2 regions of the Cysteiniphilum sp. GTC20157 genome follow, and region 1 is predicted to be linked to the other one. Evidence: riboswitches for the same ligand, from Rfam matches in the RefSeq annotation. Region 1 holds a riboswitch; the other holds the start of a gene.
The links. Region 1 has a riboswitch for cobalamin ahead of ACZ5V8_RS05725 (TonB-dependent receptor). Riboswitches for the same ligand answer to the same signal wherever they lie in the genome.

Region 1 (3,433 bases):
CTGCATGGTTTAACGCCTCAAATGCCATACCTGCTGTTAGTGCGCCATCACCAATAATAGCAACGGATTTAGCAGATGATCCTTTCAATTTATCCGCTTCAGCCATACCTAAAGCCGCACCAATGGATGTACTTGAGTGCCCGACACCAAAGCTGTCATAAACACTTTCGCTGCGCTTAGGAAAGCCTGAAATGCCACCGGGCTTTTTAATCGTAATCAACTCATCCGCTCGCCCTGTTATAATCTTGTGTACATAGGTCTGATGCCCGACATCCCATACTAAGTGATCAATCGGTGTGTCATAGACATAATGCAAAGCAATAGTAAGCTCTAATGCTCCCAAGCTACTAGCGAAATGCCCACCTGAGACATCTAAAGTCTCAACAAGAAACGTCCGTATTTCACTAGCAAGACTATTTAATTGATGAATCGAGAGCTTGCGCAAATCGTAAGGCGAATTGATTTTGGATAACAATGGATAATTGGCACGATTTGTTTTTGACATAACAACAAGCAATGTGTCTATTTTAGTTCTGAGGCATAGTATCCTTTACTATGGCAGCTTTCTCAAGCAAAACCCTTAATATTCTTTGCTTTTAATGTTATTAATTCCATAGTCAATCGTGCCTCATGAGCCCCTAGATAGATCACTTAGGCTTCGACTCACGCTCAGCCAACGCAGCACCCCTCACCCGTGCAGCGTAAGCTGCACGAGCAATCCCACAAGGGGCGAGGTAACAAATTCGTGGGCGCATTGAAGCTTATTACAACTAAGTCCCCAAAAAGTTACTTGCCGTTCCCTGAGCGAAGTCGAAGGGAATGTAAAAAAAGTAAAGATATAAATTGGCTTCGACTCACGCTCAGCCAACGTTTGTAATCAATCACATTATTATCGTTCCCTGAGCTGAGTCGAAGGGAAAATAAAAATAAATGCCGTCTTGCCATTTGCACTAAAGCACTCTAATATCACCAGCTGTTAGGTGCGTGTGTTATAAAACACACGTTAAAAGGGAAATTGGTGTAAATCCAATACTGTACCCGCAACGGTAAACCACGGTGTTTTTGAGTATTCAAAATACCGCTTGCAATCATTCACTGGGCAACTGGGAAGAAGCATTTAGGTCAAGTCCGGAAACCTGCCTAATAATAATTCGTTTACGGGGATATAAACAGCAAAGAGGGCTCCATGCAACCATACCGTTTTCGCACATTAAGTGCCATCATACTATTTGCCATCGTTGGGCAACCAATATTTGCTGATCAGACAACTCAAAATGATCATCAAAATGCAAATGATGGTTCAGTGACTCAGTATACATTACCAACTATTGTTATCGACTACAGCAACCACTTAAAAAGTAACCAGCGCAAAACACCAAACACGGCTAACCATACGCTTAGCTCAACCATTAGCGTGTCTCTTATGCCAAATTATGCCAATCAAAGCATTGATCACACCATTGAGCAAAACGCTTGGGTTAACAGCAATAATAATAGTGCGGCAAATCCAAGTTTTTATTTGAAGGGGCAACGCGCTAGTGTGTTATTAAATGGCATCCCTCTGAATCAATTTAACTCACAAGCGCAAAATATTTCGTTAATTCCACAAAACAGCATTAAAAGCATAGAAATCAACCCAACGGCCAGTAGTGTGCTCTACGGCGGCATGGGTCTAGGCGGCACAATCGATATTGAACAGAAATTTATCGCCCAGAACCAATACACTATTGATTTATCTGGTAGCTACCCATTTGGCGTTGGCATTAATGTCTTTATTAATCAGCTATTGAATGATGACAAAACATGGAGTTTGCAGCTTGGCAACAGTAGTCAAAGCATTGATGGTTATCGCGATTACTCACGTAATAACAGCAATAGTGCCTATATTGCGTTAATGCATCAAACCAATACGCAAAAATTCACACTGAACTTTAGTGATAGTTACCAATATTTGCATTTCCCTGGCGCACTAAATCAACAGCAAAGTGATGATAATCCATGGCAAGCAAGTGGTGGCAAGGAAAAATATATTAACCACACCGTTAATACACAGCTTAATTTTGAACAAACACTTGATAAAGAATGGCAGTTTAGCGTCAAATCGCAATATCAACAGCAATGGGCTAACGCTATTTTTGCTGATTCAAACTATTCCTCTAAACAAGGCAGTAGCTTATTTTATTTACGCCCAAGTCTCATATTTGATAATGACTTTGTAAAAAACACATTCGGTAGCGAGTTTAATTATCAAACCTTTAGACAAAGTGCTACCATCGATAATGCGACACAAACCAATATTGCACTTTTTAATCAAAGTGACTTTACATTCAATCGCTATTGGCAAAGCGGTATCGGTGGACGTTTTGAGCATAGCTATACGAAAGGTGACTTTATCTCTAGTAATAACTCTGGTTCACAGGTGATTAATATTGGCGCAGGTGATATTTATCTGCAATACAATTGGAATAAATACTTTAATTCACGCGCTTCAGTTTCATATGCTTACCAGCTACCCTTTATCGATCAGTCTAATCTAACGCCAGGAGCAACACCAAGCTTTGGCTTAAATCCGCAAACGGCATGGATTTATCAGCTTGATAATACCTATAAAAACAATAAGTTGACTCTTAAGAATAGCAGTTACTGGATACTAATTAATAATCAGATTGATTATGATCCAAGTTTCAAAAGTGATAGCACACCTTTTGGAGCAAATATTAATCTACCGCCCACGCAAACGATTGGTAATTTATTCGCGCTTGATTACGCGTGGCTGTCGAGCTTAAGACTTGGCGGTAGTTTTGCTTTTAATTTAAATACGTTTAGATCCGGTTTTTTTGAGGATAGCAATAAAATTAACGTTGATATTAGCAACAATCAAGTCCCAGGACAGCCGCCTGTTACCGCTGAAATACACACACATTGGCAACTCAATGACAAGCTTTCATTTTGGCTACAAGAACAATATTATAGTAAAAGCTATGCTTATGGTGATTACACCAATACCCTTGCCAAGCAAAGTGGTTATTTCCTTACTAATCTTGGTGCCAAATATCAATTAACGCATTGGCAGTTTAATTTTAATATTTACAACCTATTTAATAAGTTCTATTACAATTATGTCTCAACCTATAATTTAAAAGATCTTAGCTATTATCCGGCTGACGGCATTGTGGCAATGCTTAATATTCAATATCAGTTTTAATTCCTTATGATGAAGCGTGCAACCCTGCTTTCATTGTTTTTGCATATAAGTGTTATCTTATTCATTGCTCTTTTATGCACGCTTGCCAAATATATTAACAACATACCTCAAAAGACGATTGATATTGCACTCACTAAAGAGAGTATCCCCGCACATATTGTTTATCTTAGCCAAAGCAAAGTAAGTGCTAACATTCCAAATAGTGTAACGAATATTAAACCAGCAACC
Region 2 (3,433 bases), 720 kb from region 1:
CGCATAGGCATCACACGCCGAATAGATAATACTGCCAATGACTGAGATAAGTAATAATGGCCATAAGGATCTGACTTCCCATAGTAATCTCTTATACAAACTATAGGTTTTCTTATTCGCATTTTCAGAAACTTGCATATTTTTATCTTTATTTTATTTAAGAAGCCAAATTGTCACAGAGTTTACCTAAATTTACTGATAACATAAAGAATAAGCTTACTTAAGCAGTCATAAACATGAAAACGTATTTAGTCGGTGGCGCTGTCCGCGATCAATTATTAGAGCTCCCAGTCAAAGATAATGATTGGCTTGTGGTTGATGCCAAACAATCAGATATGCTAAAGCTTGGATTTATTCAGGTAGGTAAAAAATTTCCGGTGTTCTTGCATCCTGAAACACATGAGGAATATGCACTAGCACGCACTGAGACAAAAACAGGTCGCGGCTATCAAGCCTTTACATTCAATATTGATGAAGTGTCATTGATTGAAGACTTAAAACGACGAGATCTGACCATTAATGCCATGGCAATCGATGAGAATGGACAATTACACGACCCTTTTAATGGTCAAGAGGATATTAAAAACAAAAAACTCCGCCATGTTAGTGAGGCTTTTTCTGAGGACCCCTTACGTGTGCTGCGTGTTGCCCGCTTTGCTGCCAAGCTTCATTACCTTGGGTTTACCATTGCTGATGAAACGTTGAAACTTATGCAAACCATTATTGCTAATAACGAGCTTGAAGCATTATCTCACGAGCGTATTTTACAGGAGTTTACGCGCGCCTTAGGCACAACAAACTTTGAGATTTTCTTATCAACATTACAACAGCTAGGTGCCTTCAAACACATTCTTAAACCATTACAAACATTACCTATAAGTAGACTTGAGCCATTATTGAATGCTACCAAATTGCAATGTACAAATAACGATATCTTATTTGCTTTATTATTGACGCCTTTAGAAAGCGAGCAGGCACTTTTAGATGTATTAAATGAACTTAAGCCACCAAAAACCACGCAAACACTCTGCCTTAAGGTTTATCGTTATCATCGTTTTTTTAGTCAATTACAACAACATTCCGAAAAAGAAATATTGCAAGCTTTAAAGTCCATTGATGCACTGCGCAATAAATCAGCTTTTAACGATTTTCAGATCGCACTAAGACACCTTTATCACAACGACCCTCATGCGATATCTAATATCTGTTTAGTAGATAAAATTCAGAATAGATTAACAGAATATGATTATGGTTTAGCACTAAAAGATATTCGCAATAAGCAAACAATCGCTAAAACGGTGATGAAGATACAGCTACAGCTAATCAGAGAAACAATCAATAGTAACTTACCAAATTAAGTAGAAATAAAACTTTCGCTTTTCCTCACTAAAAACGATAGAATCCGATCTTATACCGCGCGTAAATTATTTTGCGGTGTTCGGTGTCAAAGAAGTTTTTGATGCCTTTGAGCGATTGAATTGTAGGTAATAGCTTGGACTATTGGCAAAATTCAATCGCTCAAAGGCGCGAGAAATTCAACGACAGAAATGCTGTAAAATGGTTTATGGGCGGTATACACATCGCTAATGGTTTGCGCGAATTTGCGCAACGCAAGAGGGAATCTGGTGTAACTCCAGAGCTGGCCCGCAGCGGTAATTGGAAACGAACGATACACATTGATTCTTACTTTCTGGGAGTCATTGAAATGCACTGATTGAAACAATTGGGAAGCAGTATCTAGTAGGAGTGTAGATGCGTCCATAAGCCCGAATATCTGCCATTGGTTAATGAATTTATATGTTAAAAAAGCTTTCGTGGAACAAAGCGCACATATGGTAGAGATACTTGATATTGGTTAATAAACAACAAACCAATAGCAATACATTTCTTGCTAACTTATGTCCTTCTTCCCGATTGCTCAGTTCAAATTAATCGCGGATAGAGGATAAAAAATGAATGTAAATGTCACCAAACGCTCAGGACGTTTAGAACCTGTTAATCTGGATAAAATTCATCGTGTGATCACATGGGCTGCTGAAGGCTTAGAAAATGTCTCGGTTTCCCAAGTTGAGTTGCAATCACATATTCAGTTGTATGAAGGCATGAAAACAGCTGATATTCAGGCGATTATCATCAAAACCGCTGCTGATTTAATCTCTGAAGAAACCCCAGACTATCAGTATATGGCAGCGCGCTTAGCAATCTTTCATTTACGCAAATTAGCTTATGGCGAATTTGAACCACCGCATTTATATGATCATGTGCAAGCAATGGTTAAAGCAAATAAATACGACATGCATTTACTTGATGACTACACTCGTGCTGAGTTTGAGCAAATGAATACACATATCGATCATTGGCGTGATATGAACTTCACCTATGCTGCGGTGAATCAAATGCAAGGCAAGTATCTGGTGCAAAATCGCGTCACTGGCAAGATTTACGAGACGCCACAAATGCTTTACATGCTTGTCAGTGCTTGTCTATTTTCACAACATGACAAGCAGACACGCATGCAATATGTACTTGATTTTTATGATGCGATTAGTCAATTTAAGTTGTCTTTACCCACCCCAATTATGGCAGGGGTACGCACACCAACACGACAATTTAGCTCATGTGTGTTGATTGATACTGATGATAGTTTAGATTCAATCAATGCTTCTGCATCTGCGATTGTCAAATATGTCTCACAACGCGCTGGCATTGGCATTAATGCCGGCAAAATTCGTGCATTAGGTAGCGAGATTCGCCAAGGCGAAGCGCTACACACTGGCTGCATCCCATTTTATAAATATTTCCAAACCGCAGTGAAATCATGTTCACAAGGGGGTGTGCGTGGTGGAGCGGCTACCTTGTTTTATCCACTGTGGCATTTAGAGGTTGAATCTCTCTTGGTGCTTAAAAATAACCGTGGTGTCGAGGATAACCGCATCCGCCACTTAGACTATGGTGTGCAGATCAACCGTTTGATGTATCAACGATTGATTGAGCAAAAAGATATAACACTATTTAGCCCTAGCGATGTACCGGGTTTATATGATGCTTTTTTTGCTGATCAAAATCAGTTTGAGAAGCTTTATATCACTGCAGAAAACACGCCAAACATCCGCAAAAAAACACTTAAAGCAAATGAGCTTTTCGCACTTGTTATGCAGGAGCGCGCACAAACGGGTCGTATTTATATTCAAAACGTTGATCACTGTAATACGCATTCAGCATTTAATGCACAGCTTGCTCCAATTAAACAATCTAATCTATGCATGGAGATCACTCTCCCTACCAAGCCTTTAGCACATATTTTTGATGACAAAGGTGAAATTGCACTGTGCACTTTATCCGCATTCAATTTAGGAGCACTTGATTCGCTTAATGAACTTGAGTATTTATCGACTTTAATTGTTAGCGCTTTAGATCATCTATTGGATTATCA

Region 2: it holds a riboswitch for cobalamin, as region 1 does, so the genes downstream of both, nrdA (class 1a ribonucleoside-diphosphate reductase subunit alpha) here and ACZ5V8_RS05725 (TonB-dependent receptor) in region 1, are expected to answer to the same signal.

The regions. Positions count from the first base shown of each region.
Region 1 covers NZ_AP044698.1:1,250,514-1,253,946, reverse strand. The annotation lists gene dxs (1-deoxy-D-xylulose-5-phosphate synthase) at 1-505, opposite strand, end outside; cobalamin riboswitch at 962-1,158, shown strand; gene ACZ5V8_RS05725 (TonB-dependent receptor) at 1,187-3,205, shown strand; gene ACZ5V8_RS05720 (hypothetical protein) at 3,212-3,433, shown strand, end outside.
Region 2 covers NZ_AP044698.1:1,969,402-1,972,834, forward strand. The annotation lists gene msbA (lipid A export permease/ATP-binding protein MsbA) at 1-138, opposite strand, end outside; gene ACZ5V8_RS08880 (multifunctional CCA tRNA nucleotidyl transferase/2'3'-cyclic phosphodiesterase/2'nucleotidase/phosphatase) at 237-1,358, shown strand; cobalamin riboswitch at 1,571-1,796, shown strand; gene nrdA (class 1a ribonucleoside-diphosphate reductase subunit alpha) at 1,953-3,433, shown strand, end outside.